Regions from separate parts of the Brenneria tiliae genome, predicted to be linked through region 2. Evidence: predicted binding sites of a transcription regulator. Region 2 holds the regulator's gene; each other region holds the start of a gene.
The links. Region 2 encodes CRP, which controls carbon source genes, mostly activating them, when cyclic AMP is high. Its sites were predicted from a motif close to ATGTGANNNNNNTCACAT; they were not measured.
Positions count from the first base shown of each region.

Region 1 (3,284 bases), on a different contig from region 2:
TTCCGATGCCATGATAAGAGGCGGCCTCCGACTCCAGCAGCCCCTGGCGATCCACCTTGCCCTCGGCGTAAAGCTGTCTGATGCGCACCTTTTCCTTATTGGGCAGGCCGCTGGTCATCGGACCGGCCGGAACAAACAACGCCGGCAGATGACCGAACGACAGCGCCGCCATCAATAAACCGGGAACAATTTTGTCGCAGATGCCAAGGTACAGCGCGCCGTCAAACATATTGTGCGACAGCCCCACCGCCGCCGACATCGCAATCACATCGCGGCTCATCAGCGACAGCTCCATGCCGTCCTGCCCCTGGGTGATGCCGTCGCACATGGCGGGCACGCCGCCCGCCACCTGCCCCACCGCGCCCGCCGCCCGCAGGGCCGCTTTCAACTGCTCAGGGTAGTTTTCGTAAGGCTGGTGGGCGGAAAGCATGTCGTTATACGCCGTGATAATCGCAATATCGCTGTGCACCATATTTTTGAGCATCGCTTTGTCATCCGGCGCGCAGGCGGCAAAGCCGTGGGCCAGATTACCGCAGGCCAGCCGGGAACGCTGCGCCTTACTCTCTCCGGCGGCGGCTATCCGCTCAAGATAGGCGCGCCGACTGTCGGTTGAACGATCGATAATCTGCTGTGTGACCTGTAATACAACCGGGTTCATACTGTCTCCTGGATCTGAATCAAAAACGGCACAATGGGAGCGGCAACGCGTAACCGGCGGGCATGAGCGATATTATTTTTCACCCGCTTATCACGCCCTTTTAAAATAAGAGCGCCCCCTCCCCTGTTAATTAAAAAACAGAAGCCGCTATCGGTGGGTATTTAATAAAAAACCGCCACGCTATTAACCTTCTGCCACTATCTTACCTACCCTATATGATGTTAACAAATCATGTTACCGGTAACGTGATCCGGTCGACATTTCCACCGCGCCGATTGTTGCAATACTCTATCATTAAGGTAAAAATCACCTTTACTCTACAACATTTGTGGCTAGACTGCCGCTACCCCTATAAGCGGAAATACCGAAACTGTAAAAATAAATAATATTAAATATCATATAATTATAATTTAACCATCGAGTATTTTCCGCCGCGTTTGCTTGCGGCTCGGCTAATTTTTCCGCTAACGACCTGATGAAGGTCACGTAATCCGTAACAGCTGGTAGTAACACGCTTTAAAGTGATCTTAGTCACAGTTTTACCCGTCGTAAAACGGTTTCATAGCCCCACGTTATTTACGGTGACATTCCGTTTATCGGTCAGAGTGAAATAAATTGAACATCAGCCATCCTGTTTTTTTCAGGACGGTCTATGCCGATGGTTAATTATTTACCGAATCGGAATTGACGACACGCGGAAATATAACGGCATTGCGTAAAAAATCATTCAGGCAGCCATCAGGAATTATTTATGAAAGATCTATTTTCACTGTCCAAAAAGAAAGTGCTTATTACGGGTTCCGCGCAAGGCATCGGTTTTCTGCTGGCTAAAGGGTTATCTGAATTTGGCGCGGAAATCATTATTAACGACATTACCGCCGAACGCGCGGAAAGAGCCGTTGGACAATTACGCGACGCCGGTTATCAAGCCTATGCGGCGGCATTCGATGTTACCAACCATGACGCCGTTCAGGAATCCATTCACCATATCGAAGAAAACATCGGCGCCATTGATGTGTTGATTAATAACGCCGGTATTCAACGCCGTCACCCCTTTACCGAATTTCCGGAAAAAGAGTGGGACGATGTGATTAACGTTAACCAAAAATCGGTCTTTCTGGTTTCTCAAGCCGTATCGCGCCATATGGTGCAACGCCGGCGCGGAAAGATTATCAATATCTGTTCCATGCAGAGTGAACTGGGCCGCGATACCATCACCCCTTACGCCGCCTCCAAGGGGGCGGTAAAAATGCTGACCCGCGGAATGTGCGTGGAACTCGCCCGCTATAACATTCAGGTTAACGGTATCGCCCCCGGCTATTTTAAAACCGACATGACCAAAACGCTGGTGGATGACAAAGCCTTTACCGATTGGTTATGCCAACGCACCCCCGCCGCGCGTTGGGGAGACCCGGAAGAGTTAATCGGCGCGGCGGTCTACCTCTCATCGAAAGCGTCCGATTTCGTCAATGGGCACCTGTTGTTCGTTGACGGCGGCATGCTGGTCGCGGTGTGACCGACTCTGGGAGAGAATAGTATGTCCGGTAAATGCATTATTATCATGGGCGTATCCGGCACGGGGAAATCAAGCGTCGGGTTGGCGCTGGCCAGTCGCCTCAACGCCAAATTCATCGATGGGGATGACCTGCATCCGCGGGCGAACATTGAAAAAATGGCCTCCGGCCGCCCGCTGAACGACGACGATCGACTGCCCTGGCTCGAACGCCTGAGCGACGTGGCCTATAGCCTGCAGCAAAAAAACGAAACCGGCTTTCTGGTCTGTTCCGCGTTGAAAAAACGCTACCGCGACCGGCTGAGAGAGGGGAATAACCATATGACCTTCCTGTGGCTGAACGGCGACTACCAGTTGGTGTTAGAACGGATGCAACAGCGCGCGGGTCACTTCATGCCGGAAAGCCTGCTGAAAAGTCAGTTCGCCACCCTGGAGTCTCCCGATAAACGGGAAAGCGACGTGATGCCGATCGACATCGCCGCCTCGCTCGACGGCGTGGTCAACCGCTGCATCGAGGCGCTATCCCAGGAAAGGGCGCCGCAATCTCCGCACGCCGGCCGAACGGAGCAAACGGCATAAAACAACGTCTTGCCAATGCCGCCTTGCCCCCACCCTGCCGGGACAAGGCGGCATTTCTGTTTCCGACACCCCTCCCGCCGGCACGCCGCCGCCGTCAGAGGCTTTGGCCGCGGCCTGATTTCCGCCTGTCGGGTATGGCATTTCCGCCCCGCGCCGACAATCCCTGACATATCTTCCATATTTCCTTCATTATTTTTCCGGCATGGGGTGGTTAAACTAGTATGATAAAACGCATAATTTTATACCACGCTATGTTCCAGGGACCCGCGCCGTCCGCGCCATACGGAGAGACTAACCGATTACCATGAATGCCAAACGCCTCTTACGCCCGTTGATATTCGTTGCCGTCGTTGTTGCCGCTCTGCTGCTCTGGCGTCATTTCACCCAGCCGCAAACCACCGCCGGCCAGAGCGGCGATCGTGCCGCGCCCGCGGCGCGCCAGGGAAACGGCGGCGGTCGCCGTGCCGCCATGAACGTGCTGCCTCCGGTGCAGGCCGCCCGGACCGGTTCCGCCTCGGTTCCCTACTATCTTTC
Region 1 is NZ_JAKPCB010000102.1:285,053-288,336, forward strand. It holds gene edd (phosphogluconate dehydratase) at 1-658, opposite strand, end outside; gene idnO (gluconate 5-dehydrogenase) at 1,410-2,174, shown strand; gene MFP24_RS19970 (gluconokinase) at 2,196-2,750, shown strand; gene MFP24_RS19975 (MdtA/MuxA family multidrug efflux RND transporter periplasmic adaptor subunit) at 3,055-3,284, shown strand, end outside.
Region 1: idnO (gluconate 5-dehydrogenase) is a predicted target of CRP. The motif match lies at 1,178-1,195, and genes of this name have one in related genera.

Region 2 (3,284 bases):
CCCACCGACGTGCTGTTTTATGAAGGGCTGCACGGCGGCGTGGTGACCGATAGGCACAATGTGGCGCAACACGTCGATTTGCTGGTCGGCGTGGTGCCGATCGTCAACCTGGAATGGATTCAGAAACTGATTCGCGACGTGAACGAGCGCGGACACTCGCGCGAAGCGGTGATGGATTCGGTGGTGCGCTCCATGGAAGACTACATCACCTACATTACGCCGCAGTTTTCACGCACGCACATCAACTTCCAGCGCGTTCCCACCGTTGATACCTCCAACCCGTTCGCCGCCAAGTCGATCCCCTCACTGGACGAAAGCTTCGTGGTGATTCATTTCCAGGAACTGGATAATATTGACTACCCTTATCTGCTGGCCATGTTGCAGGGATCGTTTATTTCCCATATCAACACCCTGGTGGTGCCCGGCGGGAAAATGGGTCTGGCGATGGAGCTGATTATGGCGCCGCTGGTGCAGCGCCTGCTGGAAGGGAAAAAAATCGAATAGTCCGCCGCGGCAAAAGCACCAGCGGGCGATACGCCGAGGATTACCCCGCTATGCGGACTTCATGACTGTGCGTGACCTCGACGGCTTTATCCAGCATCAGCGCCACCGAGCAATAGCGCTCCGCGGAGAGCGCCACCGCCCGTTCCACCGCTTTCTCCGTCAGCCCTGTGCCCGTCACGATAAAATGCAGATTAATATGGGTAAACAGGCGCGGCGCTTCCGTTCTCCGCTCCGAGGTCAGTTTAACCTCGCAGTCCGCCACGTCATGACGGCCTTTCTGCAGGATCGACACCACGTCAATCGCACTGCAGCCGCCAACCGACATCAACACCATTTCCATTGGGCTTGGCGCCTTGTCTCCCGAATTGCCATCCATCAGCACCTGATGCCCGGACGCTGATTCACCAAGAAAAGTTAAACCTTCAATCCACTTTACTCGAGCCTGCATGCCGCCTCCGCTAAAAATTTTTTGAAAATTTATATCGTTACTGTACAAAAACACGCTATAACCAAAGCTTCATCATGCTGAAGCGAGACAACACAAGACAGGTCCTTCAAGCTGTGTTACAAACGAAAATAGAATCTGCCTTTTCTGGACAAACTCAGATACCGGGGAGATGATGATGTCGCCAGATAGAGGCTCCAGTATATTCCCTGACGTCATTCTTCCTAGACGAATTTTGAATGTTTAGCAGTAATACGCCGTACAGGGAACTCTGAGCCCTGTGATTTGCGCAGTGAATTACAACAGAGGATGATAGCGAATGGTTCTCGGCAAACCGCAAACAGACCCGACTCTCGAATGGTTCCTTTCTCATTGTCATATCCACAAGTATCCATCGAAGAGCACGCTGATTCACCAGGGTGAAAAAGCAGAAACGCTTTACTACATCGTGAAAGGCTCTGTCGCAGTGCTGATCAAAGATGAAGAAGGCAAAGAAATGATTCTCTCTTATCTCAATCAGGGAGATTTTATCGGTGAACTTGGCCTGTTTGAAGAAGGTCAGGAGCGCAGCGCCTGGGTACGGGCGAAAACGGCTTGTGAAGTTGCTGAAATTTCTTATAAAAAGTTCCGGCAGTTGATTCAGGTGAATCCCGATATTCTGATGCGCCTGTCGGCGCAGATGGCCAGCCGACTACAGGTAACTTCAGAGAAAGTCGGTAATCTGGCGTTTCTCGACGTTACCGGCCGTATTGCTCAGACGTTATTAAACCTGGCGAAACAACCCGATGCCATGACTCACCCCGATGGCATGCAAATAAAAATCACCCGTCAGGAAATTGGGCAAATCGTCGGCTGTTCACGCGAAACCGTGGGCCGTATTCTTAAAATGCTGGAAGACCAGAACCTGATCTCCGCACATGGTAAAACGATTGTGGTTTACGGCACCCGTTAAACCATTCCGTTACCCTACAACAAAAAAGCGTGAAGCGAGTTTCACGCTTTTTTTTATCACCATCAACGCAGGTCTCATATTTACCCCTTAGTTAATGAGCAGGGTATTTATTATCAAAATAAATTATTTACCGGCAATGTAAATAGCCTTACCAACAGGCTTAATCTATTATTTTCAATATCGGCAAAATAAAAATCAGCCATGATTTATAAAGTTATATTTTAATATAGATCAATAAAACTCCATTTTTATTTATTTTAAGAAAATCCCTATTAATATGGATATCCGGGGGGATTTTTCAGACAAATCCACCTTATATGAATATATTGCTGAAAACAGAAACCTATGGAAATAAAAAAAACCATCATGAGAATATAACTTATTGATAATAAAACAATAAATATCTTATGCGTAATTTTAATTGGCAATTTAGCTTTCATAGAACCCTCCTTTCCTTTCGATTATTCAAAAGACGCATTGAACTCACCGTATTGAATTGTTTTATTTTTGTGATAACACTGATGCGGGTTTTTGATAAAACTGAAAACTGATATTCCATTTTTAGCGAAAAATCCAACCTTATTACCCTGGGCATATGGAACGATAAATGCCTTAACGAAAGTTATATTCCAACAGGAGATAATCCTTATGAAATACCTACTGCCTTCAGCCGCCGCCGGGCTGTTATGTCTTGCCTGCCAACCAGCGATGGCGGCCGATACCGGCGGCTATGCCACCACCGACGGCGGCAACGTTTCCGGCGCCGTCAATAAAACGGCCGGTTCGATGCAGGACATTGTCGATATCATCGCGGCAGCGCGTCTGGACTCAAGCGGTAAAAAAGTGTCAGGCGGCGCCTACCCCGTAGTCATCACCTATAACGGCAATGAAGATGACTTAATCAAGGCGGCGGAAGCCGATATCTGCGGTCAATGGAGCAAAGCGGCGCGCGGCGTGGAGATCAAGGAGTTTACCAAAGGCATTACCATCCTCGGCGGCAATGGTTCCTCAGCAAACTTCGGTATCTGGATCACCAAGTCCTCCAACGTCGTGGTGCGTAATATGCGCATGGGGTATATGCCCGGAGGCGCCCAGGATGGCGATGCAATCCGCATCGACGACTCCCCGAACGTCTGGATCGACCATAACGAGATCTTCGCGAAAAACCATGAGTGCGAGGGCACGCCGGACGGCGATACCACCTTTGAATCCGCCGTGGATATCAAAAAAGGCTCGACCAACGTCACCGTCTCCTACAACTACATTCACGGCGTCAAAAAGGTCGGCTTAAGCGGTTCCAGCAATAGCGATACCGGACGCAACCTCACCTATCACCACAATATCTACAGCGACGTAAACGCCCGGCTGCCGCTGCAACGAGGC
Region 2 is NZ_JAKPCB010000096.1:48,523-51,806, forward strand. It holds gene MFP24_RS10215 (phosphoribulokinase) at 1-504, shown strand, start outside; gene MFP24_RS10220 (OsmC family protein) at 545-952, opposite strand; gene crp (cAMP-activated global transcriptional regulator CRP) at 1,269-1,901, shown strand; gene MFP24_RS10230 (polysaccharide lyase) at 2,550-3,284, shown strand, end outside.

Region 3 (3,284 bases), on a different contig from region 2:
CGCTGACCGAGGAAACCGGCACCACCATCGAAATTGAAGACGACGGTACGGTGAAGATTGCCTCCACCGACGGCGAAAAAGCCAAACACGCGATTCGCCGTATCGAAGAGATCACCGCTGAAATCGAAGTGGGCCGCATCTACCAGGGTAAAGTGACGCGCATCGTCGACTTCGGCGCTTTCGTCGCCATCGGCGGCGGCAAGGAAGGCCTGGTGCATATTTCTCAGATCGCCGAAAAGCGCGTTGAGAAAGTGACCGACTACCTGCAAATGGGTCAGGAAGTGCCGGTCAAGGTACTGGAAGTCGATCGCCAGGGACGCGTGCGTTTAAGCATCAAAGAAGCAAATGCTCAACCTCAGGAAGCGGCCGTAGCGCCTTCTGAGGGTGAATAACTGTTAAAATAAAAACAGTCGTACGGCTCCTTACATTGTAAGGAGCCGTGATCGTAAGGATCGGATATCCTTATATTGAGCTGACCGGGACAGGATGTTCATCCAATGTTTGTCTTCGGGAGTGGGAAATGAAGCCTTTCTTGCGCTGGTGTTATGTTGCGACAGCACTCATGCTGGCAGGATGCAGCAACACGGATTGGCGTAAAGACGCGGTACTGGCGGTTCCGTTACAGCCTACTTTGCAGCAGGAAGTGATTCTGGCGCGCATGGAACAGATCCTTGCCAGCCGGGCATTAACCGATGATGAGCGAGCACAGCTATTATATGAGCGCGGAGTGCTGTATGATAGCCTCGGGCTGAGGGCGTTGGCGCGAAATGATTTTTCACAAGCGTTGGCGATTCGCCCTGATATTCCAGAGGTTTTTAACTATCTGGGTATCTATTTAACGCAGGCAGGCAATTTTGATGCTGCCTATGAAGCGTTTGATTCTGTACTAGAGCTTGATCCAACTTACAATTACGCGCGTTTAAACCGGGGCATCGCTTTGTACTATGGCGGTCGTTACCTGTTAGCGCAGGATGATCTGCTGGCGTTTTATCGAGACGATCCAAATGATCCTTTCCGTTCGTTGTGGCTGTATCTGGTGGAGCGAGAAATCAATCCGCAGACGGCCGAAGTCGCGTTGCAGAAACGCTATGACGAGGCGCAGAAAGGACCGTGGGGATGGAATATTGTCGAATTCTACCTGGACGCAATCAGCCAAAAAGTGCTGATGGCGCGTTTGCAGGAAGAAGCTACGGATAACACTTCGCTCGCTGAGCATCTCAGTGAAACTGACTTCTATTTAGGTAAGCACTACCTAAGTCTGGGGGACAAGAACACCGCTTCGGCGCTGTTCAAGCTGACGGTTGCCAACAATGTCCATAATTTTGTTGAGCACCGCTATGCATTGTTGGAATTGGCGCTATTAGGCCAAGAGCAAGACGACCTATCAGGATCGGACCAGCAATAGCTGACGAACAACTATTTCAGCCTGAAAAAACTTCGGTTGTCACCTGTTACGGGTGAGGGCTTTTTTGTTCGCTTTTTAATCCAATTTGAGCCGGTTCACACTTTTCAATGAAAATGACTGAAAATTTTCTCGACGAGTTATGTAGACTGGCCGCCATTTATGAGGCACGTGTACATGACTGAGTTTGAAACCACTTTTGCTGAGTTGGGGCTGTCTGCTCCAATCATTAATGCCCTTACCGATCTGGGCTACGAAAAACCATCGCCAATTCAGGCGGAATGTATTCCTCACCTGCTGAGCGGTCGCGATGTGCTGGGTATGGCGCAGACCGGCAGCGGTAAAACCGCGGCGTTTGCGCTGCCGCTGCTCAACAATCTCAAACCCGAGCTGAAAGCGCCGCAGATGCTGGTGCTGGCGCCGACCCGCGAACTGGCGGTGCAGGTCGCCGAAGCCTGTAATGATTTCGCCAAACATATGCACGGCGTGAGCGTGGTGGCCCTGTACGGCGGCCAGCGTTACGACGTACAGCTGCGCGCGCTGCGCGGCGGCGCGCAGATCGTGGTCGGTACGCCGGGACGTCTGTTGGATCACCTGAAGCGCGGCACGCTGAATTTGTCCAACCTGAGCGGCCTGGTGCTGGATGAAGCCGATGAGATGCTGCGTATGGGCTTTATTGACGATGTGGAAAACATCATGGCCCAGATCCCGGCGGAACATCAGACCGCGCTATTCTCCGCGACGATGCCGGAAGCGATCCGCCGTATTACGCGTCGCTTTATGAAAGATCCGCAGGAAGTGCGCATTCAGTCCAGCATCACCACCCGTCCGGATATCAGCCAGAGCTACTGGACGGTCTCCGGCATGCGTAAAAATGAGGCGCTGGTTCGCTTCCTGGAATCCGAGGATTTTGACGCGGCGATTATTTTCGTGCGCACCAAAAACGCCACGCTGGAAGTGGCCGAAGCGCTGGAGCGCAGCGGCTATAACAGCGCCGCGTTAAACGGCGATATGAATCAGGCGCTGCGCGAGCAGACGCTGGAACGTCTGAAAGACGGCCGTCTGGATATTCTGATCGCCACCGACGTGGCCGCCCGCGGTCTGGACGTCGAGCGCATCAGCCTGGTGGTCAACTACGACATACCGATGGACTCCGAGTCTTACGTTCACCGTATCGGTCGTACCGGCCGCGCCGGTCGCGCCGGTCGCGCGCTGCTGTTCGTGGAAAACCGCGAACGCCGTTTGCTGCGCAACATTGAACGCACCATGAAGCTGACCATTCCGGAAGTTGAACTGCCGAATGCCGAACTGCTGGGACAGCGCCGTCTGGCGAAGTTTGCCGCCAAGGTGCAGCAACAGCTGGAAAGCAGCGATCTGGATATGTACCGCGCGCTGCTGGCTAAATTGCAGCCGCAGGAAGAGCTGGATATCGAAACCCTGGCCGCGGCGCTGCTGAAAATGGCGCAGGGCGAACGTCCGCTGATCCTGCCGCCGGATCCGGTATTCGATCGTCGTCCGCGTCGTGAATTCCGCGATCGTGACGATGCGCGCGGCGACCGCCGTCGCGAGCCGCGCGAAAGCCGCGATGGCGATCGTCCGCCGCGCCGTGAACGTCGCGATGCGGGCGATATGGAACTGTATCGTATTGAAGTGGGCCGTGATGACGGCGTGGAAGTTCGCCACATCGTGGGAGCGATTGCCAACGAAGGCGATATCAGCAGCCGCTATATCGGCAACATCAAGCTGTTTGCCTCCCACTCGACGATTGAGCTGCCGAAAGGGATGCCGGGTGACTTGTTATCTCACTTTACCCGTACCCGTATTCTGAACAAACCCTTGAACATGCAGTTACTGGGCGATGCCCAGCCGCATGAACGAGGCA
Region 3 is NZ_JAKPCB010000098.1:171,984-175,267, reverse strand. It holds gene pnp (polyribonucleotide nucleotidyltransferase) at 1-392, shown strand, start outside; gene nlpI (lipoprotein NlpI) at 521-1,405, shown strand; gene yrbN (protein YrbN) at 1,513-1,587, shown strand; gene MFP24_RS13295 (DEAD/DEAH family ATP-dependent RNA helicase) at 1,580-3,284, shown strand, end outside.
Region 3: yrbN (protein YrbN) is a predicted target of CRP. The motif match lies at 1,489-1,506, and genes of this name have one in related genera.